3 regions of the Kitasatospora sp. NPDC098652 genome follow, and region 1 is predicted to be linked to each of the others. Evidence: riboswitches for the same ligand, from Rfam matches in the RefSeq annotation. Region 1 holds a riboswitch; each other region holds the start of a gene.
The links. Region 1 has a riboswitch for cyclic di-AMP ahead of ACIQWA_RS28470 (M23 family metallopeptidase). Riboswitches for the same ligand answer to the same signal wherever they lie in the genome.
Positions count from the first base shown of each region.

Region 2: it holds a riboswitch for cyclic di-AMP, as region 1 does, so the genes downstream of both, ACIQWA_RS27325 (transglycosylase family protein) here and ACIQWA_RS28470 (M23 family metallopeptidase) in region 1, are expected to answer to the same signal.
Region 3: it holds a riboswitch for cyclic di-AMP, as region 1 does, so the genes downstream of both, ACIQWA_RS28860 (NlpC/P60 family protein) here and ACIQWA_RS28470 (M23 family metallopeptidase) in region 1, are expected to answer to the same signal.

Region 1 covers NZ_JBIWAQ010000015.1:178,121-187,435, forward strand. Annotated here, with positions in the region: gene ACIQWA_RS28450 (PP2C family protein-serine/threonine phosphatase) at 1-317, opposite strand, end outside; gene ACIQWA_RS28455 (TetR/AcrR family transcriptional regulator) at 2,063-2,641, opposite strand; gene ACIQWA_RS28460 (alpha/beta fold hydrolase) at 2,671-3,495, opposite strand; gene ACIQWA_RS28465 (YiaA/YiaB family inner membrane protein) at 3,598-3,888, opposite strand; cyclic di-AMP (ydaO/yuaA leader) riboswitch at 4,085-4,243, shown strand; gene ACIQWA_RS28470 (M23 family metallopeptidase) at 4,256-5,122, shown strand; gene ACIQWA_RS28475 (hypothetical protein) at 5,178-6,095, opposite strand; gene ACIQWA_RS28480 (GNAT family N-acetyltransferase) at 6,138-6,725, shown strand; gene ACIQWA_RS28485 (sensor domain-containing protein) at 6,839-7,582, shown strand; gene ACIQWA_RS28490 (hypothetical protein) at 7,731-8,486, shown strand; gene ACIQWA_RS28495 (GNAT family N-acetyltransferase) at 8,523-8,969, shown strand; gene ACIQWA_RS28500 (hypothetical protein) at 8,966-9,315, opposite strand, start outside.
Region 2 covers NZ_JBIWAQ010000014.1:134,626-143,940, forward strand. Annotated here, with positions in the region: gene mfd (transcription-repair coupling factor) at 1-2,437, shown strand, start outside; gene ACIQWA_RS27310 (MazG family protein) at 2,560-3,597, shown strand; gene ACIQWA_RS27315 (SDR family NAD(P)-dependent oxidoreductase) at 3,631-4,056, opposite strand; gene ACIQWA_RS27320 (cytochrome P450) at 4,359-5,675, shown strand; cyclic di-AMP (ydaO/yuaA leader) riboswitch at 5,886-6,056, shown strand; gene ACIQWA_RS27325 (transglycosylase family protein) at 6,058-6,840, shown strand; gene eno (phosphopyruvate hydratase) at 7,129-8,415, shown strand; gene ACIQWA_RS27335 (septum formation initiator family protein) at 8,579-9,061, shown strand; partial or broken gene ACIQWA_RS27340 (DUF501 domain-containing protein) at 9,033-9,315, shown strand, end outside.
Region 3 covers NZ_JBIWAQ010000016.1:60,254-69,568, reverse strand. Annotated here, with positions in the region: gene ACIQWA_RS28890 (aminotransferase class V-fold PLP-dependent enzyme) at 1-1,186, shown strand, start outside; gene ACIQWA_RS28885 (Lrp/AsnC ligand binding domain-containing protein) at 1,190-1,471, opposite strand; gene ACIQWA_RS28880 (rhomboid family intramembrane serine protease) at 1,514-2,296, opposite strand; gene ACIQWA_RS28875 (hypothetical protein) at 2,527-2,790, shown strand; gene ACIQWA_RS28870 (NYN domain-containing protein) at 3,080-4,381, shown strand; gene ACIQWA_RS28865 (NlpC/P60 family protein) at 4,582-5,616, shown strand; cyclic di-AMP (ydaO/yuaA leader) riboswitch at 5,955-6,111, shown strand; gene ACIQWA_RS28860 (NlpC/P60 family protein) at 6,122-7,234, shown strand; gene ACIQWA_RS28855 (NlpC/P60 family protein) at 7,462-8,508, shown strand; gene ACIQWA_RS28850 (hypothetical protein) at 8,628-9,315, shown strand, end outside.

The DNA.
Region 1 (9,315 bases):
GTCGCCCCCGTCGCCGCCACCACCACCGTCACCCCCAGCCGCACCCCGTGCGGGTCCTGCACCACCGCCCCCAGCAGACCGCCCGCCAGCGCCGCGCACACCAGCACCCGCAACTGCCCGCGCCGCAGCACCAACCCGCCACCCACCACCGGCAGCACCAGCGCCGACGGCGGCCACCCGTACGGCAACAGGACCGGCAACACGCCCAGCACCGCCGTCACTCCGAGCAGCACCCCCAGCGCCACCCGCCCGGCCCGGACGTCCCCGTCCAGCAACCGGCCGTACCACCGCCGCACCCTCGCTATCAGTGCGGGCACCCGGGACCTCCGCGAAGGCGTGGGCGGTCCCCTGTCATGACCACCAGTCAGCCCGGCCACACTAACCCCTCCCCTCCCACCCCCCACCTCCCGCCCCGCAGCCCCGCCTGCTGCTGCGCCCCGCCCGTCCCCGCCAAGCCCGTTCCGGGCCCACGGTCACCAGAAGTCACCCCGCCCGACTCCTGACGCGCCCCCGAGCCCCGGCCCCCCGCCGAAGCCCCGCGCTCCCCCCGCCGCTGCTCCCGCGCAACAGGAAGCCGGCCAGCCCGACTTCCCGCGCACTTCCCGGCTTGCCCGCCCCCTCAGCACAGTGGCCGCCCGCCCGCGCCTGCCGCCCCGCAGCCCCTTCTTCTCCCCTGCCCGGTCTCCTTGCTGCTGCGCCCCGCCCGTCTCCGCCAAGCCCGTTCCGGACCTGCGGTCACCAAAAGTCGGCCCGCCCGACTTCTGACGCGCGCCCGAGCCCCGTTCGCCCGCGCCCAGTAGCCACCGCCCCCCGCCGAAGCCCCGTGCTCCCCCCGCCGCTCCCGCGCAACAGGAAGTCGGCCGGCCCGACTTCCCGCGCACTTCCCGGCTTGCCCGCCCCCTCAGCACGGTGGCCGCCCGTCCCCACCTGCCGCCGCCCCACAGCCCGTTCTCCGCTGCCCGGTCTGCGTGCTGCTGCGCTCCGGCCGTCTCCGCCAGGCCTGTTCCGGACCTGCGGTCACCAGAAGTCGGCCCGCCCGACTTCTGGTGCGCGCCCGAGTCCCGGCCGCCGATGCTGCTGCGTTTCCTTGCTGCGTTTCCTCGCCCCGACGGTTCGGGGCAGGTGGCCCGCTGACGCCAGAGGTCGGCCCGCCCGACTTCTGGTACGCCGCTTCTTACCGCAGCATCCCGGCCGCCCGCGCCGAGTAGGCGCCGCCCTCCGCCGTAGCCCCGTGCTTCCTCCGCCGTTTCCGCGTAACAGGAAGTCGGCCGGCCCGACTTCCCGCGCGCAGCCCCCGCCCGTGGGAGAGTCGGCCTCCTCGCGGAGGGGCCCCGCCGGATCTCGTCGATCGGTGGGGCCGCACTCTTTCAATGCCCCGGCTACCTCTGCCGGAAGGTTTCTTCTCGGTCTGCCTCGCACGAGAAGTCGATGGGGCCGACTTCTGGCGCGCTCACTGCCGCCGCCGCGTTCCTCCGAGGCCCGAGAGGCGCGGCTGGTCGCCCGGTGGCCTCTTTTTTCCCACGGGGTGCTGCGCGAGAAGTCGGCCGGGCCGACTTCCTGGGCACCTCCCGGCTTGCCCGCCCGCCGATGCCTGCCGCCCCGCAGCCCGTTCTCCTCTGCCTGGTCTGCGTGCTGCTGCGTTCCGGCCGTCTCCGCCAGGCCCGTTCTGGGCCTGCGGTCACCAGAAGTCGGTCCGCCCGACTTCTGACGCGCGCCCGCGCCCAGTAGGCGCCGCCACCCGCCGAGGCCCCGTAGCTCCGTGCTCCCTCCGCCGTTTCTGCGTATCAGGAAGTCGGCTGGGCCGACTTCCCTTGCAGAGGCGCCCGCCTGGTGGGGTCGTGCCTTTCCAGCGCCCCGGTTGCCCGCGCCGGAAGACCCCTTCTCAGCCTGCCTCGCGCCAGAAGTCGATGGGGCCGACTTCTGGCGCGCCCACCGGGCGCCCGGTGGCCCCTTTCTCACGGGGTGCTGCGCGGGTTTCGGCCAGGGTCTCTGCGGTGGGGGTACCTCCCGGCCGAAGGCTGGGGGAGCGTCGCGGGCCCCGGCCTGAGCCGCGGGGCGCGGTCTAGGCGGTGGCCGTTCCGGGCCAGGTGTGGAGGGCGGTGGTGAGGGTGGTGATGAGGCGGTCGTGGGAGGTGGTGGGGTCCTCGGCGAGTTGGAAGGCGCCGGCGATGGAGAGGGAGGCGAAGCCGTGGGCGAGCGAGCGGACGGTGCGGGCGGCGTGGATGGCTTCGGGGCCGTCGAGGCCGTAGCCGCGGAGGACGGCGACGATGACGCCGACGAGCCGGGTGGCGGCGCGGGTGAGGTCGTCGTCGGGCTGGGGGGCCTGGGGGAGGGCGGCGTAGCGGTGGGGGTGTGCGGTGGCGTAGGCCTGGTAGGCGCGCAGGACGGCGGTGACGGCGTCGTCCCCGCTGCGGCCGACGGCGGCGTCCGCGAGCCGGTCGGCGAGCTCCTCGGTGACCCGGACCGCGATGAGGCGCCGCAACTCGCCGAGTCCGCCGCTGACGTGCTTGTACAGCGAGGGGGTGGCGACGCCGGCCCGGGTGGCGACGGAGGCGAGGGTGAGGGCTTCACCGCCCTGGTCGTCGATGAGGGCGAGGGCGTGGTCGACGACCTGGTCGGGGGTCAGTCCTACGCGGGGCATGGCTTGGTTCTCTCCGTACGGGCGGGGGTTCAGGCGAGTTCGGCGAGGAAGGGCAGCAGGGCGTCGGCGACGGCCTGCGGGTTGTCGGCCATCGGGTAGTGCCCGGACCCTTCGATCATCACCTTGCGGGCGCCGAGCTTCTCGGCCTGGAGGTCGGCGACGGCCTCGGGCTTCGGGAAGTCGGGGTCCTTGCTGCCCATGAGAACGAGGGCCGGGCAGCGGACGGCCGCGCACCAGCCGACGGGTGCGGAGTCGCCGGTGACGTGGCCGCGGGTGGCGGTCCGCCGGCCGGGGGTGCGCAGGGCGGCGACGAGCCCGTCGACGTAGCCGTCGAGGTCGGCGGGGCGGGGGCCGGGGTAGGCCATCTTGCGCAGGTAGAAGCCCCAGACGCCGGGCCACCGGACCATGGCGGCGCCCATGGCGACCATGACGCCCCGCATGAGGGCGTTGGACCGGTGTTCGACGAAGGCGTCGATCAGGGCGATCCCGGCGACCCGCTGGGGTGCGTCGCTGGCGACCTTGACGACCGTCGCCCCGGTGTAGGACTGCCCGACCAGGACGGCCCGTTCGATGCCGAGGTGGTCGAGCAGGGCGAGGACGTCGGTGGCGATGGCGGCGGGCCCGTAGTCGTCCCAGACGATCGAGGAGTCGCCGAAGCCGCGCAGGTCCATGGTGACGACCCGGTGGCCGGCGGCGGTGAGCAGCGGGTGCAGGTGCCGGTAGGCGTGGCGGGAGTCGAGCATCCCGGGGAGGAGGACGACGGGGGTGCCGTCGCCCTGCCGGGTGTCGTCGTACGCGAGGCGGCCGCCGGGGACGTCGAGGAACTGGGTGCTCGGGGTGCTGGTGCCGTTCATGGTGGGCCTCCGCCGGCTCGCTCGTTTCTGCCTGTAGCCATAAAGCTAAGGCTAATAGCCTTAGCCGTCAAGCGTCCGGCCGACGACGAGGGCGCTTCCCGTTCACGCCCCCTCGACCCGGAAGGGGTCGTGCTCGCTGAGCAGCTTCTCCAGCCGGGCCTGGTCGACCCGGGCGACGGTGTCCAAGGACTCCTGTCGGTCCCGGATCACCTTGGCCAGCGTGAACGAGGAGGTGACGGTGTAGAGGAGGCCGATCCCGAGGAAGGCCCGGGTCCAGCCGCCCACCGGCAGGTAGGCGATCCCGGCGGCGAGGGCGGTGCCGGAGAGGGCGAAGGAGAGGACGGCCTGGACGAAGTACGCGGCCGTGGTCCGTGACTGCATCGGTGCGCTCATGGCGCCAGGATGCGACGGGGCGGCCGGGTCGCACATGAGTAGGAGTACTCAGATGGGCCCGGTGGCTGAGGGGTCGTTCGTTGACGTCCGATCACCTGTTCCACAGTGGCCCCGGGCGGATGGCTTGGAATCAGAGCGTCCTAGGATTAACGTTTGATAACGCAGCGCGGTCGTCAACGCCGTACCCAGACGGCACCGTGCGCCGTCGCCTAATCCCGCCGACCGGCCTCCGGGCAGGTCAGGGAGCCGGGGAACCACGTTCCTTGGGGTGAATCGGCGGGGCTCCGGCCCGGCCGTAGGAGACCTTCCTGCTCCGAACCCGTCAGCTAACCCGGTAGGCGCGAAGGAAGGAAAGGAGCGCGCCTCCGTGGCGTCGACGCACACCCCGGCACACCCGGCCGGCCCCGCAGCCGGTACCCAGCTCCTCGACCACCCCGGCCCGCACGGTGCCGAGCCCCGCGACGGCGGGTCCGCCGGACCGGCCGAGCCGTTCGCCCCGGAGGCCGAGGCCAACCGCCACCGGATGCCGCGTCAGGCCCGCGGGGCCTCCCCGCTGCTCGGCGTCACCGCCGTCGCCGCGACCCTGGGCGCCACCGGCTTCGCCTCCGCGACCCCGGCCGCCGCACCCGCCGTCGAGGCCCCGGACGAGACGCCCGTCGCCCTGGCCGCCGACCCCGGCCTCGCGCTCGCCGCCCGGATCCAGCAGCAGGCCGACAGCCAGCGCACCGCCGCCGAGGAGGGTGCCCGGGTCCAGGCCGCCCAGGAGGCCGAGGCCAAGGCCGCCGCCAAGGAGGCGGAGGCCAAGCGCGCCGCCGAGGAGGCCGAGCGGGCCAAGGCCGCCGCCCTCACCCTGCCGGTGAAGGACTACAACCTCTCCGCCCACTACGGCCAGAGCGCCCGCTACTGGGCCCACCTGCACACCGGCCTGGACTTCGCCGCCGACACCGGCACCGCGGTCTACGCCGTCGGCCAGGGCACCGTCACCTCGGCCGGCTGGTCCGGCTCGTACGGCTACCGGATCGTCGAGACCCTGCCCGACGGCACCGAGATCTGGTACTGCCACCTCTCCTCGATCATCAAGGGCTCCGGCAAGGTCACCGCCGGCCAGCAGATCGGCAAGGTCGGCGCGACCGGCAACGTCACCGGCCCGCACCTGCACCTGGAGGTCCGCCCCGGCGGCGGCGCCCCGGTCGACCCGGAGACCTGGCTCCAGCAGCGCGGCCTCACCCCGTAGGACCGATGACGCGGCAGGGCCCCGGGCGGCGCGCCCGGGGCCCTGCCGCGTCAGCTCACTCCTGCTCGTCCTGCTCGTCCTGCTCCTCCAGCTCCTCCTGCTCGTCCGCGGGCAGCTGCGCCAGGTAGGCGTCGATCTCGGCCGCCCCCGGCTCCGGCGCGAGCTCCGGGAACTCCTCCACCAGTAGCCGCGGCAGCCCGGGCACCGTCCACTCGCCGAGCAGGTCGAGCGCCGCCTCGGCCGCCGCCGCCTCGAACTCCTCGAAGCCACCGGCCAGTTCGTCCGGCATCGGGCGCCCCAGCGCGTTCAGCTCGGCCAGGTTGCGGTAGCTGCGCCGCATCAGGCCCTGCTCCAGCAGCAGCCGCGCGCCGTCGGTGGCCATGCCGACGGACAGCACCCGGCCCGGCCCCCAGCCCTGCTCGTCCGGGTCGTCCAGCCAGCCGGTCGGCGTCAGCGCCTCGTACCCGGCCAGCCGCTGCTCCTCGTCGAGCGCCGCGAAGCCGGCCAGCCAGTCCCGGACGGTCGCCGGATCTGTCACGTCCACCCCGTGCGCGTGCAGCAGCACCGCGTACAGCCGGGGCCAGGTCACCAGGTCGGCGCGGCGCAGCAGCCCGGCCGCGACCTCACCCTGCCACTCGGCCTCGGCGTGCAGCCGCTCCTGGCGCTTGGCGTTGAGCCGCTTCGCCGCCCGCTGGTGGTCGACCAGCAGCCGTACGGCCTCGCCGTACGCGAGCGGGTCCTGCTCCGGCGCGGGTTGGACGTAGAGGTGGAGCCGTTCGTACAGCAGGTGCTCCACCTCGTCGGAGGTGAGTTCGGGCCAGCCGTCGTGCATCCTGCCCCCGCCCAGCTCCAGCAGCGCCAGCACCGCGCGCAGCGGCGCTTCGGCCACCGGCGCGCGGTCCTGGCCGGCCGCCCAGGCGAGCAGGTCGGCGGCCCTGGTGCGCGGGGCGAGCCGCAGGTCTTCGTCGTTCATGTTCCGAACGGTAGCCGCCGGACGCCGGTAGGGTCGGCAGCCATGGTCCCCGTACGCCTCGCCGGCCCCAGGCTCGCCCTCCGCGAGTACCGCCACACCCCGGAGGAGGTGGACGCGCTGCACGCGCTGTACGGCGATCCGGAGGTGACCCGCTACCTCCCCTTCGAGCCGCGCGACCGCGAGACCTGCGCCGACCAGCTCGAGCTCTACCTGGAGGAGGCGATGGCCGAGGAGCGGGGCGTCTACCGGCTCGCCGTCGTCCGGCGCGAGGACGCCGAGGACCCGGAGGACGCGCTGCCGATCGCGCACGCCAGCCTCACCCTCGGCAAGTACCGTTCCGCCCACCTCGGTTACGTGCTGAGCCGCCCGGTGTGGGGCCGCGGCTACGCGGGCGAGATCGCCGGACTGCTCTGCGAGCTCTCCTTCGGGGCGCTCGGCCTGCACCGGCTGGCCGCCCGGGTCGACGTCGAGAACGAGGCCTCGGCCAAGGTGCTCACCCGGCTCGGCTTCCGGCTGGAGGGGCGCGTCCGGCACGACCTGTACAAGGGCGGCGCCTGGCGCGACTCGTACCGGTACGCACTGCTCGCCGACGAGTGGTCCGGCCCGGCCGGCCCACCGCAGGGGGGATAACCCCACCCCCGATCCGCCGGTCGGCCGGATGTTTGCCGGGCCGCGCCCCGGCCAGACTGGACCACGTCAGCAAGTACGGAAGACCAGGACTACGAGGGGCCGGGGACCGGGAAATGAGCAGCAGCGGCAGCACGCTGGGTCAGGGATGGGACGCCCCGGGCGGTTACGGCGACGACGGGGCCCGCCCGGCCAGGGCCCACCGCACCGAGGAGCCGCCCGGCTTCTGGCGGGCGCCGTTCTCCGGGCACTACTACCGCGAGGTCGGCTACGCGCTCATCGGGCTGCCGATCGCGATCGTCGGCTTCGTCCTCGCGATCGTTCTGTTCAGCCTCGGCGTCGGCACCTTCGTCACCGTCCTCGGCCTGCCGGTGCTGGCCGCCCTGACCAGCACCGCCCGGGGCTTCGGCCGGGCGGAGCGGGCCCGGGTGCGCGGGATGCTCGCCCTGGACGTGCCCGGCCCGGCGCCGGTGCGCCAGGTCCGCCCGGGCGGCTGGGGCTCGGTCACCGCGCGGCTGGCCGACGGGGCGGGCTGGAAGGCCGTGCTGTACCAGGTGGTGATGTTCCCCTGGGCGGTGTTCAGCTTCTGCCTCACGCTGACGTTCCTGCTGCTCGGCTGGGCGATGGCGCTCTACCCGCTCTACCACTGGGTCTTCCCGCGCTACACCCCCTGGCGCGGGTACCAGCTGTTCGACTTCACCGACAGCCACCACGTCCGGCACGTCTACTACGTGGAGGGCACCTGGCAGATCGCCGCGTTCTCGGCGATCGGGGTGCTGCTGATCTTCCTCACCGCGCGGCTGGTCCGCGGTCTGACCAACGTCAACCGGGCCGCCGCCCGGGGGCTGCTCGGCCGCTGAGGCCCGGCCCCGCGCCCTCCCACGTACTCCCGCACCTCCCACGTACGCCCGCCCCTGCGCCGCCCCCGCCCCTGCGCCGCTCCCGCCCCGCCCGTGCTCCGGACGCGCTCCGGATGCGGGTGGGGCGGGCCCGTGTTCGGATGACCGGGTGGCGACCGCCCCCACCCCCGTGCCCGCGCCGGACGTCCTGGTCACCTCCCGCCCGCTGGACGAGTACTGCGCCCTGTTCGGCCTGACCCGCGCCCGGCTCGCCGCCCTGCCCGGCCCGCTGCTGGACTGCCCGGGCGGTGCGTCCGGCCTGGCCGCCGAGGCGCGCGAGCTGGGCTGCCGGGTGATCGCCGTCGACCCGGCGTACGCGCTGCCGCCGCCCGAGCTGGCCGCCAGGGCCCTGGCCGCCCGGGCGTCGATGGCCAGCGCGATGGCCGCCCGCCCACAGCTGTACCCCTCGCCCCGCCCGCGCGGCCCCGCCCGCCCGGAGCGCTACCTGCGCAGCTGGGACCGCGCCCGTCGGCTGTTCGCCGCCGACTCGGCCGCCCACCCGCAGTGCTACCTGGCCGCCGCGCTGCCCCGGCTGCCCTTCGCGGACGGCGCCTTCGCGCTCACCCTGAGCGGCTACCTGATCTTCGCCTACCCCGAACTGTTCGGCCCGGAGCGGCAGCTGGCCGCGTTGGCCGAGCTGGTCCGGGTGACGGCCGCGGACGGGGAGGTGCGGGTCCAGCCGCTGCACGACGGCCGGGGCCGCCGCTGCGGCCACCTCGACCGGCTGCGGTACGCGCTCGGCGAGCGCCGGATCGCCAGCGAGGTCCGCCGGGTGCCGCGCGAGGACGGCCGCACCCGCAGGATCCTGGTGCTCCGGGCCGCCGGCGGGGGACCACGGGGGCCCGCACCGGCACACCCTCTGTAATGGTCACTGGGCGGGTCTGCCCCTATACTCGCCCACATGAGCGAGACCACGATCCGGCCCGCCCAGCCCGCCGACGCCGACCGGCTCACCGCACTGATCCAGGCCTCCGCCGCCTACCGCGGCGACTACTTCGCGATGATCGACGGCTATGCCGTGCGGCCCGACTACATCGAGCGCCACGAGGTGCGGATGGCCGTGGACCGCACCGACGACCGGCTGCTCGGCTTCTACGGGCTGATCCACGAACCGGCCGAACTGGACCTGATGTTCGTCGCCGACGACGCCCAAGGGCTGGGCATCGGACGGGCGTTGATCGCCGACATGCTCGACCGGGCCCGGGCCGCCGGGATCGCCGCGGTCAAGGTCGTCTCGCACCCGCCCGCCGAGGGCTTCTACCTCCAGATGGGCGCCGTGCGCACCGGCACCCGCCCGCCGCAGCCCAAGACCCCCTGGTCGCAGCCCGAACTGCGCTTCACCGTCTAGGGGTTCGCCGGCGGGTCGACAGCCGCGGGCCCGGACGCCCCTGGCCCGGATGCCGCCGGCCCGGATGCCGCAGGCCCGGATGCCACCGCTTCGGACGCCGCAGGCCCCGAGCCCTCCGCCGCGGCCCCCGTCGGCTGCGCCGGGACGAAGGCCACCGCCCGCAGCCGGGACAGTATCTTCTCCGCCAGCCAACTGCGGTCCGACCCGTACGGAATGCCCCGCGGGTCGACCAACTGCGCCGCCACCGCATCCCGCAGCCGCTGCGCCTCCGCTCCGGGCAGCCGGGAGAGCAGGCCCCGGGCGGCCAACAGCGCGTGGTACTGCTCGAACCCCGAGCGCGGGTGCT
Region 2 (9,315 bases), on a different contig from region 1:
CGACGTCAACACGCTGACCCTCGGCATGCACGCCGTCGAGGCCTACCGGGGCGACACCGCCCGGGCGATCGCCGACGCCAAGGAGCGGCTGGCCGCCGACTGGCGGGTCGTCATGGTGACCGAGGGCCACGGCCCGGCCTCCCGGCTGGCCGAGGTGCTCGGCAACGAGGGCATCCCGGCCCGGCTGGTCGCCGACCTCGCCGAGGCGCCCACCCGGGACGTCGTGTACGTCTCCTGCGGGTCCATCGAGCACGGCTTCGTCGATGAGCGGCTCAAGCTCACCGTCATCACCGAGACCGACCTGTCCGGCCAGCGGTCCTCCACCAAGGACATGCGCCGGATGCCGTCCCGGCGCCGCAACGCGATCGACCCGCTGGCCCTGGCGGCCGGCGACTACATGGTGCACGAGGCGCACGGCGTCGGCCGGTACGTCGAGATGGTGCAGCGCACCGTCCAGGGCGCCACCCGCGAGTACCTGGTGCTGGAGTACGCCCCCGCCAAGCGCGGCCACCCCGGCGACCGGCTGTTCGTGCCGACCGACCAGCTCGACCAGGTCACCAAGTACGTCGGCGGCGAGGCCCCGACGCTGCACCGGCTCGGCGGCGCGGACTGGGCCAAGACCAAGCAGCGGGCCAAGAAGGCGGTCAGGGAGATCGCCGCCGACCTGATCAAGCTGTACTCGGCCCGGATGGCCGCCCCCGGCCACACCTTCGGCCCCGACACCCCGTGGCAGCGCGAGCTGGAGGACGCCTTCCCGTACGCGGAGACGCCGGACCAGCTGACCACCATCGCCGAGGTCAAGTCGGACATGGAGAAGTCCGTCCCGATGGACCGGCTGATCTGCGGCGACGTCGGCTACGGCAAGACCGAGATCGCGGTGCGGGCCGCGTTCAAGGCGGTGCAGGACGGCAAGCAGGTCGCCGTGCTGGTGCCGACCACCCTGCTGGTGCAGCAGCACTTCTCCACCTTCGCCGAGCGTTATGCCAACTTCCCGGTCACCGTGAAGGCGCTGTCCCGCTTCCAGACCGACAGCGAGGCCAAGGCCGTCCTGGAGGGGCTGTTCGAGGGCTCGGTGGACGTCGTCATCGGCACCCACCGGCTGTTCTCCTCGGAGACCAGGTTCAAGGACCTCGGCCTGGTCATCGTCGACGAGGAGCAGCGCTTCGGCGTCGAGCACAAGGAGCAGCTGAAGAAGCTGCGCGCCAACGTGGACGTGCTCACGATGTCCGCGACGCCGATCCCGCGCACCCTGGAGATGGCCGTCACCGGCATCCGCGAGATGTCCACCATCACCACCCCGCCGGAGGAGCGGCACCCGGTGCTGACCTTCGTCGGGCCGTACGACGAGAAGCAGATCTCGGCCGCGATCCGGCGTGAACTCCTGCGCGAGGGCCAGGTGTTCTACATCCACAACCGGGTCGAGTCGATCGACAAGGCGGCCGCCCGGCTCAAGGACCTCGTCCCCGAGGCGCGGATCGCCACCGCGCACGGGCAGATGGGGGAGACCCAGCTGGAGAAGGTCGTCGTCGACTTCTGGGAGAAGGAGTTCGACGTCCTGGTGTCGACCACGATCGTGGAGTCCGGCATCGACATCTCCAACGCCAACACCCTGATCGTCGAGCGCGGCGACACCTTCGGCCTCTCCCAGCTGCACCAGCTGCGCGGCCGGGTCGGGCGCGGGCGCGAGCGCGGCTACGCGTACATGCTGTACCCGCCGGAGAAGCCGCTCACCGAGACGGCCCACGAGCGGCTGGCCACCATCGCCCAGCACACCGAGATGGGCGCCGGCATGTACGTCGCCATGAAGGACCTGGAGATCCGCGGCGCCGGCAACCTGCTCGGCGGTGAGCAGTCCGGGCACATCGCGGGTGTCGGTTTCGACCTCTACATGCGGATGGTCGGCGAGGCGGTGGCCGAGTTCCGCGAGTCGCTGGCGAACGGCGGCGAGCCGGAGGAGGAGCCGCTGGAGGTGAAGATCGAGCTGCCGGTCGACGCCCACGTGCCGCACGACTACGCCCCCGGCGAGCGGCTGCGGCTGCAGGCCTACCGTTCGATCGCGGCGGTCAACTCGGAGGCGGACATCCAGCAGGTCCGGGACGAGCTGGCGGACCGCTACGGGAAGCTGCCCGAGGCGGTCGAGAACCTGCTGATGGTCGCCGGCCTGCGGCTGTACGCCCGCCGCTGCGGGATCTCGGACATCACCCTCCAGGGCTCCAACGTCCGCTTCGGCCCGGTGGAGCTGCGGGAGTCCCAGCAGTTGCGGCTGAACCGGCTCTACCCGCGCAGCCAGGTCAAGGCGGCGGCCCGGCAGCTGCTGGTGCCCCGGCCGAGCACCGGCCGGATCGGCGGCAAGCCGCTGGTCGGGCGCGAACTGCTCGGCTGGTGCACCGAGTTCCTGTCGGCGATGTTCGACGACCTGGCGGGGACGAAGAAGTAGCGCCGGGCGGTCCACAGCGGTCCACGGCGGTTCACGGCGGTCCCGGGCCCGGCCCGGGGCCGCCGCTCGGCTGCCGGGCACCGGCCGGGGCCCGGGGCGCCCGCGGCGGGTAGGTTCGAGGTGTGACGACTAATGGTGTGCCGACGGACGCCCCGGGCGCGAAGTTGATCCTGCTGACCACCACCCACCGGGTGGCCCCCGGGCTGCTGGCGTGGCCGGCCTGGGAGGCGCTGCGGTCGGCCGGGCGGGTGCTGGTGGCGGACGAGGGGCATCCGCAGGTGGCGGCGGTGCGGCAGGCCGGGGTGGCGGTGGAGGTGGTGCCGGCCGGGTCGGCGCCGGCGCTGGCGCGGCTGCTGACCGGCCAGCCGGCCGGGGCGGGGCCGACGGTGTGGCTGGGCGGCCCGGACGGGGACCCGGGGCTGACGGACGCGCTGGCCCGGCTCGCGGTGGAGCACGCCGGGGAGGTGCCGGAGATCGAGGTACTGCCCGGCTCGTACGACCTGCCGGGTGCGCGGCTGCTGGACCTCGCCTCGGTGATGGACCGGCTGCGCTCGCCCGGCGGCTGCCCGTGGGACGCCGAGCAGACCCACGAGAGCCTGGTGAAGTACCTGGTCGAGGAGGCCTACGAGCTGGTCGAGGCGATCGAGGAGGGGGACCGGGACGCGCTGCGCGAGGAGCTGGGCGACGTCCTGCTGCAGGTGTTCTTCCACGCCCGGATCGCCGAGGAGCACCCGACCGGGCCGTTCACCGTCGACGACGTGGCCGGGGACATCGTGGACAAGCTGGTGTACCGGCACCCGCACGTGTTCGGGGACGTCGAGGCGGAGGGCGCCGCCGAGGTGGAGGCGAACTGGGAGCAGTTGAAGGCGGCCGAGAAGGCGGACCGGGAGTCCGTCCTGGACGGCGTCCCGGCCGGGCTGCCGGCGCTGGCGTACGCGGCGAAGCTGGTGTCCCGGGTGCGCCGGGCGGGCTTCGCGCAGGTGCTGGACGAGCCGTACGAGCTGCCGGCGGAGCTGACCGCGGAGTCGGTGGGCCGGTTGTTGCTGGCGGTGGTGCAGCGGGCGCACGACGCGGGGGTGGATGTGGACGCGGCGCTGCGCTCGGCCGCGCGCGGCTACCGGGAGGCGGTGCGCGCGGCCGAGGGGCTCAAGCCGGAGTAGCGGGGGCGGCTCAGGCCGGAGCAGAGGGGCGGCTCAGGCCGCCGTGGCGGTGCGCTCCGAGGCGGACCGCTGCGGCGGGACGAGCTCGCCGATCGCCTCGCCGATCAGGACGACCAGTTCGGCGAGGCGCTCCAGGTCGAGGTGGGCGGGCAGGTCGGCGAGGGAGACGATCCGCTCGCCCTTCGGGCCCGCCACGCAGAAGAGGTCGATCGGACCGAAGTGCTTCTCGGCGGTGTCGACCAGGGCGGCGACGTCGCTGGGCCGGCGGATGTCGCCGGAGACGCCGACCACGGGGCAGCCCGGCCGGTCGAGTTCGGCGGCGAGGTCCTCGGCGACGCCGACGTGGGTGTCGGCGATCAGCATCCCGGCGGCGTCGGCCGCGGCGAACCGGCGGGCGAGGTCGGCCCCCGAACCGCCCGCGAGTACCGCGATGACGACGACTGCTCCGCTGACCGTCATTGGTCCAGCTCCTCCCTGCGGGCGGCACCGCACCGGCGCCCGCGCGTACTTCGGAGGATCGTAGGCAGGTCCTGACCCTCCGCAACAGGGATTACCCCGCAGGTGACCAGGCTCACGCCTGCCGCCCGGCCAAGAGCTGGCCAAGGCCTGTCCACCCGGCGTCCACGAGCCGTCCACGGAGTGTCGGCGCCCCGCTCGCGCGCCGGTCACGGACGGTTCGCGCGGCGGTGACCTCCGGCCGGTGGCGAGGGCGCGTCCGCCGGTGGTCCGGGCCCGTCCGGTCCAGCGGTTACGGTCGACCCATGCCAGCTCAGCCCGAGGGCGCCCAGCCCGCCGCCCAGCCCGACCCGCAGCTCTTCACCTGGGAGTTCGCCGCCGACCCGTACCCCGCCTACGCCTGGCTGCGCGAGCACGCGCCGGTGCACCGCACCAAGCTGCCGAGCGGGGTGGAGGCCTGGCTGGTGACGCGCTACGCGGACGCCCGGCAGGCGCTCGCGGACAGCCGGCTGTCGAAGAACCCGGCGCACCACAGCGAGCAGGCGCACCGCACCGGCCGGGTGGGCATCCCGGGGGAGCGGCAGGCGGACCTGATGACCCACCTGCTGAACATCGACCCGCCGGACCACACCCGGCTGCGCCGCCTGGTGGCGAAGGCGTTCACCCCGCGCCGGGTGGCCGAGTTCGAGCCGCGGGTCCAGCAGCTGACCGACCGGCTGATCGACGGCTTCGCGCAGCGCGGTTCGGCGGACCTGATCCACGAGTTCGCGTTCCCGCTCCCCATCTACGCGATCTGCGACATGCTGGGCGTGCCGGCCGAGGACCAGGACGACTTCCGCGACTGGGCCGGAATGATGCTGCGCCACACCAAGCCGGGCCAGGCGGGCGGCCAACGCGGCGGTGTGGGGCGGGCGGTGAAGCGGATGCGGGCGTACCTGCTGGAGCTGATCCACCGCAAGCGGGCGGATCTCGGGGACGACCTGATCTCCGGCCTGATCCGGGCGAGCGACCACGGCGAGCACCTGACCGAGAACGAGGCCGCCGCGATGGCCTTCATCCTCCTCTTCGCCGGGTTCGAGACGACGGTGAACCTCATCGGCAACGGCACGTACGCGCTGCTGCGCAATCCCGGGCAGCGGGCCCTGCTGCAGGAGTCGGTGGCCCGCGGCGAGACCGCGCTGCTGGAGACCGGGATCGAGGAACTCCTGCGCTACGACGGGCCGGTGGAGCTGGCGACCTGGCGGTTCGCGACCCGTCCGCTGACCATCGGCGGGGTGGAGATCCCGGTCGGGGATCCGGTGCTGGTGGTGCTGGCGGCGGCGGACCGCGATCCGGCCAGGTTCTCCGACGAGAACACCCTCGACCTGGCCCGGAGCGACAACCCCCACCTGGGGTTCGGGCACGGCATCCACTACTGCATCGGCGCCCCGCTGGCCCGGCTGGAGGGGCGGTCCGCGCTGGCCACGCTGCTTTCCCGGCTGCCCGATCTGCGCCTGGCCGAAAGCCCGGAGAATCTGCGCTGGCGGGGTGGCCTGATCATGCGTGGATTGCGCGAACTTCCGGTCGAATTCAGTCCGGAGCTCAGGTCGCCGCACGGCCTTCCTGAGCCGGCGACACGCTGACGAGGCATCCGGAACCGGCCACCAGCGACGGTATGAACGCCCATCAAACCGGACAAAGACCCGCCGTTGGTAGGCGATCGAACACGGGCCGTAATTCTGGTGTGATGTCGGTGATATGAGCTTGTGATTCGTCTGAGGATCTGTCTAGTCTCCGTGGAGTTCGCAGCTGCGGACCTCGTGCGCGGGACGCCGAATCCTGCCCGCCGCGTCACGGGAAACCGACCAGAACCCTGGGCAGGGGCGGGGGAACCAGGTTTGTTGCCGTTCCTCCACGGCTCGGGGTGAAGCCGCCCGCGCGGAATCGATTCCGCAGACGGCGGCCGGGCCACCTCCCGGTCCGAACCCGACAGCTCACCTCGCAGGCGTGCGGAGAGGGACCTTCATGCTGTTCGTTGGAACTGGCCGTCATCGTCGTCGCACCCAGGCCGAGAAGGCCATCGCCGTCGCAGGTGTGGCCGGCGTCGGACTCGCACTGCCGCTCCTCACCGCCACCGGTGCCTCCGCCGCCCCGGCCTCCGTCTGGGACTCCGTCGCCCAGTGCGAGAGCGGCGGCAACTGGAGCATCAACACCGGCAACGGCTTCTCCGGCGGCCTCCAGTTCACCCCCAGCACCTGGAAGGCGTACGGCGGCACCGCGTACGCGGCGCAGGCCAACCAGGCCAGCAAGGCGCAGCAGATCGCGGTCGCCGAGAAGGTCCTCGCCTCGCAGGGCCCCGGCGCCTGGCCGGTCTGCTCCAAGAAGGCCGGCCTGAGCAAGGGCGGTGCCCCGGCCGAGGTGGACACCTCCTCGGACGCCAAGCCGCAGAAGCAGCAGGCCCAGCAGCAGGCGCCCAAGCAGCAGGCCCCCAAGGCCGCCGCGAAGCCCGCCCAGTCGAAGCCGGTCCAGCAGTACGCGCCGAAGCACGCCGCGCCGAAGCAGGCCGAGAAGCCCGCCGACCCGTCGGCGCAGCAGTACGCCCCCAAGCACGCCGCCCCGCGGGCCGCCCAGGCCCCGGCCGCCACGACCGGCCACGACTACACCGTCCGGGACGGCGACACCCTGTCGGGCATCGCCACCGCCCAGGGCGTGTCCGGCGGCTGGCAGGCGCTGTACGACGGCAACCGCGGCACGGTCGGCGGCAACCCGGACCTGATCGTGCCCGGCCAGGTCCTGCACCTGGGCTGAGCCGGACCGTTTCCACGGCGGACGACACGCTGGACAGGTGACGACACGCTGGACAGGTAGGGGGCCGCGCCCGGCGGCCCCCTACGTCCGCGTCCGCCCGCCCCGGTGGGACGCGCCGGGACGAGCAGGTGAACTACCGGTGGGTAGCCGGGCCACACGGTGAGACGCAGCCCAGGCCGACGTGGCCCCGGGAGCCCGGGCGGTTAGGCTCTGGTCGTAACGACTCCGCAATCGTCCGGCCGACGGCACCACCCGCAGCCGGACCCTGCTTCCGCAAGGAGATGCTTCGTGCCGTCCATCGATGTCGTCGTAGCCCGTGAAATCCTCGACTCCCGCGGCAACCCCACGGTCGAGGTCGAGGTCGGCCTCGACGACGGCAGCACGGGTCGTGCCGCTGTTCCGTCGGGTGCCTCGACCGGCGCCTTCGAGGCGCTCGAACTGCGCGACGGCGACAAGAACCGCTACTTCGGCAAGGGCGTGGAGAAGGCCGTCCTGGCCGTCATCGAGCAGATCGGCCCCGAGCTGGTCGGCTACGACGCCACCGAGCAGCGCCTGATCGACCAGGCCATGCTCGACCTGGACGCCACCCCGGACAAGTCCTCGCTCGGCGCCAACGCCATCCTGGGCGTCTCGCTGGCCGTCGCGCACGCCGCCTCCGAGGCCAGCGACCTGCCGCTGTTCCGCTACCTGGGCGGCCCGAACGCGCACGTCCTGCCGGTCCCGATGATGAACATCCTCAACGGCGGCTCGCACGCGGACTCCAACGTCGACATCCAGGAGTTCATGATCGCCCCGATCGGCGCGGAGTCCTTCTCCGAGGCCGTCCGCTGGGGCGTCGAGGTTTACCACACCCTCAAGGGCGTGCTGAAGGAGCGCGGCCTGTCCACCGGCCTCGGCGACGAGGGCGGCTTCGCGCCGAACCTGGACAGCAACCGCGAGGCCCTGGACCTCATCACCGAGGCCATCCAGAAGGCCGGCTACGTGCCCGGCCGCGACATCGCGCTCGCCCTGGACGTCGCCGCCTCCGAGTTCTACGAGGACGGCGCCTACCAGTTCGAGGGCAAGGCGCTGACCTCCGCCGAGCTCATCGAGTACTACGCCGAGCTGGTCGCCTCCTACCCGCTGGTCTCCATCGAGGACCCGCTGGACGAGTCGGACTGGGACGGCTGGAAGGCCATGACCGTCAAGCTGGGCGACAAGGTCCAGCTGGTCGGCGACGACCTGTTCGTCACCAACCCGGCCCGCCTGGCCAAGGGCATCGAGACCGGCACCGCCAACGCGCTGCTGGTGAAGGTGAACCAGATCGGCTCGCTCACCGAGACCCTGGACGCCGTCGAGCTGGCCCAGCGCAACGGCTACCGCTGCATGATGTCGCACCGCTCCGGCGAGACCGAGGACGTCACCATCGCCGACCTGGCCGTCGCCACCAACTGCGGCCAGATCAAGACCGGTGCCCCGGCCCGCTCCGAGCGCGTCGCCAAGTACAACCAGCTGCTGCGCATCGAGGAGATCCTCGACGACGCCGCCGAGTACGCCGGCCGCGGCGCCTTCCCGCGGTTCAAGCACGAGGGCTGAGCACGCCCGGGCCGGGCGACGTCCGGCCCGGCCGCCGGGGGCCCGAGGCCCCCGGTAGCGCACGCCTGACCGGTGCCCCGCCGCTCACCCCGTAGGGTGGACGGCGGGGCACCGTCGCGACCAGGAGGGGATACGGGAGATGGCTGGCTGGAGGATCCCGGGCTTGGCGGCCCGGCCTCGGTTCACGAGCCGGGCGACCGTCCTGGTCCTGGTGCTCTGCTCGCTGGTGGCGATCCTCGCCTACCCGACGCGGCAGTTCATCTCACAGCGCGCCGAGATCTCCGCCCAGCGGGCGAAGGCCGACCACGCGCGCCAGCAGGTCGACCAGCTGCGCCGGGACAAGGCGCGCTGGCAGGACCCGGAGTACGTCAAGGCGCAGGCCCGCGCCCGGCTGCACTACGCGGTGCCGGGGGAGACCCCGTACATCGCGGTGGACCCGGCCGGTCCGGCCGCCCAGCCCTCCGCCCCGGCCGGTTCGGCCGCTCCCGCCGCCGACGCGGCCGCCGGCCCGGCGAAGGCCGCCAAGCCCTGGTACACCAGCATCTGGGACTCGGTGGACGCCGCCGACACCGTCGCGCTGGCTCCCGCCGCACCCCGTCCGCTCCCCCCGTCCTCCGTTGGAGACCCCACCCCCCATGACCACTGAGAACCACCCCGCCGTCTCCGACGCCGACGTCGCGGCCATCGCCGCCCAGCTCGGCCGGGTGCCGCGCGGCCTGCGCGGCGTGGCGCACCGCTGCCCCTGCGGCAACCCCGACGTCGTGGAGACGGCCCCCCGGCTGCCGGACGGCACGCCGTTCCCGACGCTGTACTACCTGACCTGCCCCAAGGCCGCCTCGCTGATCGGCACCCTGGAGGCGGAGGGCGTGATGAAGGACCAGACGGCCCGGCTCGCCGAGG
Region 3 (9,315 bases), on a different contig from region 1:
CCGCGGCGCCGGCTACCTCTCCCAGCTGTCCACCGACCTGTTCGAGCAGAGCCGCCGGACCGTCGCCGAGTTCCTCGACCTGCGCGCGGGCGACCAGGTGGTCTTCACCCGCGCCACCACCGACTCGCTCAACCTGCTGGCCGCCGCCGTCCCGGCCGGCACCCGGGTGTTCGCCTTCGAGACCGAGCACCACGCCTCGCTGCTGCCGTGGGCGCACGCCGGGCTGGAGGTCGGCTACCTGCGGGCGCCGCGCTCGCGGGCCGAGGCGGTGGCCGCGCTGGAGGAGGCGCTGGCCGCGGCGCCGGAGGGCCCGAAGCTGCTGTGCGTCACCGGCGCCTCGAACGTGACCGGCGAGCTGTGGCCGGTCGCCGAACTGACCGGGACCGCGCACCGGTACGGCGCCCGGGTGGTGCTGGACGCCGCCCAGCTGGCCCCGCACCACCGGGTCTCGGTGCGCGAGCTGGGCGTCGACTGGATCGCCTTCTCCGGCCACAAGCTGTACGCGCCGTTCGGCGCCGGGGTGCTGGCCGGCCGCTCCGACTGGCTGGACGCGGCCGAGCCCTACCTGGCCGGCGGCGGGGCGACCCGGACGGTGGCCCGGGAGCTGGACGGCTCGGTGGCGGTGCAGTGGCACACCGGCCCGGCCCGGCACGAGGCCGGCTCGCCGAACGTCATCGGCGCCTACGCGATCGCCTCGGCCTGTCGGGCGCTCACCGAGGCCGGCTTCGACGCGCTGGAGGCCCGGGAGCGGGAGCTGGTCGAGCGGCTGACGGCGGGGCTGGCGGAGATCCCCGAGGTCCGGGTGCTGAACCTGTTCGGGGCGGGCTCGGCCCGGGTGGGCGTGCTGTCCTTCGTCGTCCGGGGCTGGAACAGCTCGCACTTCGCGGCCGCGCTGTCCGCCGAGTACGGCATCGGCGTGCGCGACGGACTGTTCTGCGCGCACCCGCTGGTGCGCACCCTGCTCGGTGACGAGGACTCGGCGCCCTCCGAGTGCGGGGCGCCCGAGCCCTCGCTGCCCGGTGAGCGCAGCCTGAACGCGATCCGGGTGAGCTTCGGGGCCGGCACGCCGGACGAGCACGTCGAGCGCTTCCTGGCCGCGGTCCGCGAGCTGGTCACGGACGGCGCGGCGTGGAACTACCGCAACGAGGGCGGCCGTTGCGTCGCCGACACGCGCCGCGCGGGCTGAGTCCTACTCGTCCAGGCCGAGGGCGAAGGCCGCTTCCAGGTCGTGCTGGGAGTAGGTGCGGAAGGCGATCTGGGTCTCCGTGTGGGCCACACCCGGGACCTTGTTGAGCCGGCCCGGGATGACCTCGGCCAGGTCGTCGTGGCGGCGCACCCGGACCATCGCCACCAGGTCGTATCCGCCGGTCACCGAGTACACCTCGCTGACGCCCTCGATCGCGGCGATGGCCTCGGCGATCTCGGGGATGCGGTCGACACTGGTCTTGATCAGGACGATGGCGGTGATCACAGTTCGGGCTCCTTGATGCGGGTGCGGCCAGCGTATCGGGCCTCAGCCGGGGCGTCTCGGGGGGTGGCCGACCACGGTGCAGGCGTACAGGAAGCCCGCGGAGAAGCCGATCACGTGCACCAGGTAGGCGACCCCGGGCCCGGCCGAGTGCACCGACCACCACTGCAGGGCGAACCAGAGGCCGAGCACCAGCCAGGCCGGGAAGCGCAGCGGGAGGAAGAGGAGCAGCGGGACGAGGGTGGTCACCCGGGCCCGCGGGTGGAAGCGCAGGTAGGCGCCGAGCACGGCGGAGATCGCGCCCGAGGCGCCGATCAGGACCCGGGTGGAGTCGGGCGCGTGCGACTCGGCGAGCGCGAAGCCGTACGAGGCGGTGCAGCCGGCGGCCAGGTAGAAGAGGAGGTACCTGGCCCGGCCGACCCGGCGTTCCACGGTCGGGCCGAAGACGTGCAGGAAGAGCAGGTTGCCCAGCAGGTGCAGCCAGCCGGCGTGCAGGAAGAGGCCGGTGAGGGCGGACACCGCCGGGTGCTTGCCCGGGGTGGGGGCGGCGGGGCAGCCGGGGACCGGGTCGGGGGCCTCGGCCAGCTGCCCGGCGGTCAGCGGGTGGCCGGTCAGCAGTTCGGCGGGGACGGCGCCCCAGCGCTGCTCGTACCGCTGCTCGGCGCAGATCCGGGTCTGGCCGGTGCCGTACAGGGGGTTGAGGCCGGCCGCCGGGCCGAGCAGGAAGACCAGGGTGTTGACCGCGATCAGGGCGTAGGTGACCGCCGGGGCGGGCAGCGCCGGGCGGCCGTCCCGCGCATCGGTGTGGTCGGGGGCCGTGAGCGCCATGCGGCCAAGCATCCCTCCGGGCGCGGCAGGTGACACGGCGGTTTACGGCAGGTGGACTACTGGGCCGTCCGGCGGGGCGGGACGGGCTCCGGTCATCTCGGCTGACCGGTGGTCCTGGTGGTTGCCCCAGGCAATAGGCTTGGGGCGGGCATTCCCGCCTCCCGCCGCCGACGCCGGGGCTCCGGGGGGAGCGCCTCGCCCGCCCAGGGACCAGCCGAGAGGACCCCCCGATGACCGTCGCCGCTCCGACCGCCGAGACGCGCTGGCGCTGCACGCTGTGCGGCAACCTCACCCGCTTCGACGTGACCCGCTCCGCGCGGGTGACCGAGTTCCTGCACTTCGACCTGGCCGGCGAATCCCGGGTCGAGGAGACCGAGGTGCACAGCGAGACCGTGGAGTCGGTGCGCTGCCGCTGGTGCAACGCGGTGGACCAGGTCGAGCTGGTGGCCCGTCCGGGTGCCGAGGGCGTGGAGGCCCCCGCCGCGCAGGGCTGACCCCGCCGGTGCGGTGGGCGGTGCGCGACGCCGCCGTCCACCGCACGGGACAATACAGACAAGACGCACGGAGCGTGACGACAGGGGCGGCCGCGGCCGCACCCGCTGGACCAGGATCGGAGCCGAGGACGTGGTGGACGCAGCGAGGGAGCCCGGCGAAGCGCAGGGGCTTCAGCCCGCTGCGCCGGCACCGGAGCCGGCCGCCGAGCCGGGCCCGTCCGAGACCGACCTCCCGGAGGGCCCCGGCGCGGCCCCGGCCGGTGCGGGTGCCGAGCGGGCGGCCGAGAAGCTGGACCGGCCGCTGCCCGAGGGGGTGCGCCGGCGGGTGGTCGGGCTGGCCTCGGACGCGCTGGGCGGGCTGCCGCCCGGGGAGCTGCCGCAGAGCCTGCGTCAGTACGTCAAGTTCACCCCCGCGCGGCGGGCCAAGTACGCGGCCACCGCGCTGGCGGCGGCGCTGGAGTCCGAGCCGGCCTTCCGGGTGCGGATAGCGGAGCGGCTGCGGCTGGGCCAGCCGGACCTGGTGAAGGCGCTGGAGTCGGGGACCGTCCCCGGCGCCGCCGATCCGATGGACGTCGCCGCCGCCGCCTACCTGGTGCGCTCGCCCGGCTGGAGCCGACTGGTCGCCGAGGCGGGCGAGGAGGCCGAGCGGGCCGGCGCCGAGGACGCGGCGGCGGAGGCCTCCCGGCTGGTGGAGAAGCTCCAGGCCGAGCTGGCCGAGGTGCGGGCCGCGGCGCGCGCGGACCTGGAGCGCCAGCGCGCGGAGTTCGAGGGCGTCCGGCGGGAGGCCGAGTCGCTGCGCAAGAAGGTGCGGTCGCTGGAGAGCGACACCCGGCGGGCGCAGGCCGAGACCCGGCGGGTGACCGGGGAGCTGGAGGCGGCGAGGGCGCAGGCCGCCGGGGAGCGCAGTGCGGCCGAGTCCGAGGCGCGGCGGCTGCGGCACCGGGTGTCCGAACTGGAGACCGCGGTCGAGCAGGGCCGCCGTTCGGCCCGGGAGGGCCGCAGCGTCGAGGACATGCGGCTGCGGCTGCTGCTGGACACCGTGCTGCAGTCGGCGCAGGGCCTGCAGCGGGAGCTGGCCCTGCCGGTCTCCCAGATCCGCCCGGCGGACCTGGTGGAGGCGGTGGTGCCGGGGGCGGCCTCGCCGCACGACGTGGCCCGGCGCGGCCTGGCCGAGGACGACCCGGCGCTGCTGGACCAGCTGCTGGCGATCCCGCAGGTGCACCTGGTGGTGGACGGCTACAACGTGACCAAGACCGGGTATCCGGCGCTGCCGCTGGAGCAGCAGCGGATCCGGCTGCTGGGCGGGCTGGCGATGCTGGCCCAGCGCACCCAGGCGGAGGTCACCTGTGTGTTCGACGGGCAGGACCTGGACGTACCGGTCATCATGGCGCCGCCGCGCGGGGTCCGGGTACGGTTCAGCCGGACCGGCGAGACCGCGGACGAGCTGATCCGCCGTCTGGTCCGGGCCGAGCCGCAGGGCCGTCCGGTGGTGGTGGTCTCCACCGACCGGGAGGTCGCGGAGGGCGTGCGGAAGGCGGGTGCGCGCCCGGTGGCCTCGGTGCTGCTGCTGAACCGGCTGGCCCGGCCCTGAGCTGGGGCCGGAGGCGGTGACGGCAGGTCAGTGGGGTTTCCGTGCGGGTGTGCGGATCCGGTGAAGTCAGTGGGGGAAGCGGAGTTCACGCCTTCGGGGGAGTGGCAAAACGGGTAGATCTTCACTAGGGTCTGGCGTCAAACCTATTTTCCGGAATCTCACCTGATCAGGTGAGTCCGATGGAAGAAGGAGCCGGTCTCTTGGCCTCCCACCGCCGTCCGAAGCAGCCCAGCCGCGCACGGGTCTCCGTGCTCACCGCTGCTGCTGCGACCGCGGTCGCCCTCTCCGCGCAGGTCGCCGCGCACGCGGCGCCGCAGCCGAACAAGAGCGACGTCAAGGCGCAGATCGACCAGCTCCAGCAGGAGCAGGAGCAGGCGGCCGAGAAGTACAACGGCGCCAAGGAGCGTGCCGACCAGCTCCGCAAGCAGGCCGACCAGCTCCAGGACCAGGTGGCCCGCAGCCAGGACCAGATGAGCCAGCTCCAGGTGGGCCTGGCCCAGGTCGCGGGCGAGCAGTACCGCACCGGTGGCATCGACCCGTCCGTGCAGCTGATGCTCTCCTCCGACCCGTCCGGCTACCTGGACAAGGCGTCGAGTGTCCAGCAGGCCAGCACCACCCAGACCGAGGCGCTCAAGGGCCTGCTCGACCAGCAGCGCCGGCTGGACCAGGAGAAGGCCGAGGCGGCCGCCGTGCTCGCCTCCCTGGACTCCACCACCAAGGACCTCAACCAGGCCAAGGCGGACGTCAACACCAAGTTGAAGGCCGCCCAGGACCTGCTGAACTCGCTCAGCGCCGCCGACCGGGCCGCGCTCCGGGCCCAGCAGCAGCAGGACGACCGCGCCTCCCGCGGCGCCGACCGGGTCGACCTCAGCAACCTGCCGCCGGCCAGCGGCTACGCCGCCGTGGCGGTGGCCAAGGCGATGAGCAAGCAGGGCTCGCCGTACGTCTGGGGCGCCACCGGGCCCTCCACCTTCGACTGCTCGGGCCTGATGGTCTGGGCGTACGGTCAGGCCGGCGTCTCGCTGCCGCGCACCTCGCAGGAGCAGGGCCACATCGGGACCGCCGTGACGCTGGCCACCGCCCAGCCGGGCGACCTGGTGATCTACGGCGGCGACATGCACCACGTCGGGATGTACATCGGCAACGGCATGGTGGTCCACGCGCCGCACACCGGTGACGTGGTGAAGGTGATGAAGGCCGACGCGATGCCGATCAACACGATCCGCCGGATCTGACGCCCCGGCACCACCCCGAGGGCCGGTTCCGGCCCTGTGATCCGCGCCACCTCCGATCGGGGGTGGCGCTTCGGGTGTGGGTCCCCGATGGGCCGGACGGTGAGAGTCGATCAGCTTTGCGTGCGGCGCTGATCACCATCAGTCATTTTCACAAAAGAACATGGGTAATCTTCCGTCTTTTTTCTGACAAGGATTTGAACCGATCACGGTTCAGTTACTAGGGTCGTGCCCCGAACCACCGCACAGTCGATCACCCAGCCCGGGTGGCGGCGGTGGTTACCGCCGAGTTCGCGAAACAGCGGGGCAGGTCGGAACGACTGCCCGACAGGGGAGCCCAGTAGTCGGGGGCGCTGCGGAGCGGAGCCGGGGAACCACACGTTCCTCCGGGGTGAATCGGCGCCAGGTCGGCCGTAGGTGAGGCCGGTGAGGCGTCGTAGGGCATGCTTCCGGCCCGAACCCGTCAGCTCACCCGGTAGGCGGGAGTAGGAAGAAGGAGTCCGCCTTCGTGGCGTCCCATCGTCGTCCCAAGCCCGCCAGCCGTACCCGCGTCTCGATCCTGACCGGTTTCGCCGCCGCGGCCGTCGCCCTCTCCGCGCAGTCCGGCGCGCACGCCGACCCGCAGCCGACCAAGGACCAGGTCAAGGAGCAGGTCGACCAGCTCAACGAGCAGGCCGAGCAGGCGACCGAGAAGTACAACGCCGCCCAGGAGAAGCAGCAGGAGCTGGAGAAGCAGGTCTCCGGCCTCCAGGACCAGGTGGCCCGGCAGCAGGCCCAGGTGACCGACCTCCAGGGCGGCCTGGCCGAGATCGCCGGCGAGCAGTACCGCAACGGGGGCATATCCCCGACGGTCCAGCTGATGTTCTCCTCCAGCCCGGACAACTTCCTCAACCAGGCCGGCGCGCTGAACCAGGCGGGCAGCACCCAGAAGAACCAGCTCAAGCAGCTGCAGGACCAGCAGCGCAAGCTGGACCAGGACCGCACCGAGGCCCAGGGCAAGCTCGGCGAGCTGGAGGCCACGACCCAGCAGCTGAAGGCCTCCAAGGACGAGGTCCAGAACAAGCTCAAGGCCGCCCAGGACCTGCTCAACACGCTGACCGAGCAGGAGCGCCAGGCGATCAAGGCGGCCGAGGAGAAGGCCGCGGCCGACGCCGCCGCGAAGGCCGCCGCCGCCAAGCCGGCCACCCCGGACCGTGCCTCGCGCGACAACAGCCGCAGCGACCTCGGCTCGGGCTCCACCGCCGCGCCGGTCAAGGTCGCCCCGGGCAGCTCGCACGGTGCCGCCGCGCTGGCCGCCGCCGCCACCAAGGTCGGCAGCCCGTACGTCTGGGGCGCCACCGGCCCCGGCTCCTTCGACTGCTCCGGCCTGATGGTCTGGGCGTTCAACCAGGCCGGGGTGTCGCTGCCGCGCACCTCGCAGGAGCAGGCCGGCGCCGGCACCCGGATCGGCTCGGACATCTCCCAGGCCCAGCCCGGCGACATGCTGATCTTCTACGGCGACGCCCACCACGTCGGCATCTACGCGGGCAACGGCCAGGTGCTGCACGCTCCCAAGCCGGGCGCGTCGGTGCGCTACGAGGCCGTCTCCAACATGCCGCTGTCCTCCATCGTGCGGGTCTGATCCCCACCCACGCGTTCACGGGCCCGGTCCTCCGTCACGGAGGGCCGGGCCTGCGGCTTTTCCGGCGGCTCGACCTGGTGTCCGATTAGGGGTCAAATATTCGGGTCGGTAGGGGTTTGGACTCACTTGCCCGGACTCGCTAACGTCTGCCACCGGACTCCCGCTCGACGGCCGCCCACCGGGGCGCGGCCGCGGGGCCGCGCCGCAGGACTGGAGCCGTTGCCGCCATGCCCGTGCACCGTCGTTCCCAACTGCTCGCCCGTGCGCTGGTACTGACCGCGGCCGCCACCACGGCCCTGGGTGTGGCGACCGCCGGCAGCGCCCAGGCCGCCCCCGGGGCGCCGGACGCGCCCGACCGCAAGGACGTCAAGGCCCAGGTCGAGCAGCTGTACGACGAGGCCGAACAGGCCTCGGAGAAGTACAACGCCGCGCAGGAGGCGCAGAAGCGGCTGCAGGGCGAGACCACGATCCTCCAGGGCGAGGTCGCCACCGCCCAGGATCAGCTCAACGAGCTGCGCGGGGACCTCGCCACGGTCGCCGGGGCCGAGTACCGGGGCGGCGGGATGACCCAGACCGCCCAGCTGATGCTCTCCAGCGACCCGGAGGCCTACCTCACCCGGGCCCGCACCCTCGGCCAGGCCGCCGAGCGCCAGCAGGAGACCCTGCACGAGCTGGTCACCCGTCAGCGCCGGCTCGACCAGCGCCGCACCGAGACCGCCGCCAAGCTCGCCGAGCTGGACGAGGCCCGCCGTTCGCTCGCCGACAGCAAGCAGCAGATCCAGCAGCGCCTCGCCACGGCGCAGAAGCTGCTCAACAGCCTGGGCGCCGCCGAGCGGAACCGGATGGTCGCCCAGGACGCCCGGGAGGCCGAGCAGCGCGCCACCCGCGGCACCGACCGGCTGGACCTCGGCAGCGCCCCGGCCGCCTCCGAACGCGGGGCGGCCGCGCTGGCCGCCGCGGTGCGGATGGTCGGCTCGCCGTACGTCTACGGATCCACCGGGCCGCGTGCCTTCGACTGTTCCGGTCTGATGTACTACAGCTGGCGGCAGGCCGGAGTGACCCTGCCGCGCACCTCGCAGGCCCAGGCGTACGCCGGGCAGCGGATCAGCCTCTCCGAAGCGCGGCCGGGAGACCTGGTGATCTTCTACCGGGACATGCACCACGTCGGGATGTACGCCGGCGGCGGAGTGATGGTGCACGCCCCGTACCCCGGCGCCAAGGTCCGGTACGAGAGCGTCAACGCGATGCCGGTCTCGGGAGTGGTCCGGCTCTGAGCACGACGCCCCCCGGGTCGGACGGTCCCCACCCGATAGACCCCGCGCGCCCGGTACTGTCCCGGCGCGGCGCGCTGCTGCTGGCGGCCGGCGGGCTGGTCCAGCTCTCGCTGCCCCCGGTGGCCCCGCCGCCGGGCGGGCGGGCCGTCGACCGGCGGGCCGAGGTCACCGCCCTGCTGGCGGCGCGGGCGCGCTCGCTGCCCGCCTGGTCGGGGCTCACCGGGGCCGAGGCGGCGTACCGGAACCTGGTGCTCTCGCCGCCCGCCGGGCCGGAGCGGCAGGACGCGTCCGTCGAGCTGGCGCTGCGGATCGCCGGGTACGACGAGTACCCGGTGGTGTACCCGCGCCGGATCGAGCTGGTCCGGGACGGGGGAGGCTGGCGGGTCGAGCACGAGGAGGGCACCGGCGGGCCCCCGGCGCCCTGGGACCTCGGCCCCGTCCGCACCGCCGCCGGAGCCCACTGCCTGGTGCTCGGCCTGGCCGACGGGCCCGACCCGGCCGGGCTGGTCCCGGTGGGGGACAAGGCGGTGCCGGCCGTCAGCGCCGTCTGGGGCGACGCCTGGCCCGGCCGGCTGCTGCTGGAACTGCCCGCCACCGAGCAGCAGTTCGCCCGGCTGCTGGAGGCCGACCCGGCGGGCTGGACGGGCATGGCGGCGGTCACCGTGGCCGCGCCCGGCGCGCCCCGGCACACCCCGGCGGACCGGGTGGTGGTCAACCCCGAGGCCTTCGCGAAGCTCAGCGACTTCGGCCGCCAGGTGGTCGTCACCCACGAGACCACCCATGTCGCGACCCGGGCCGACACCCGGG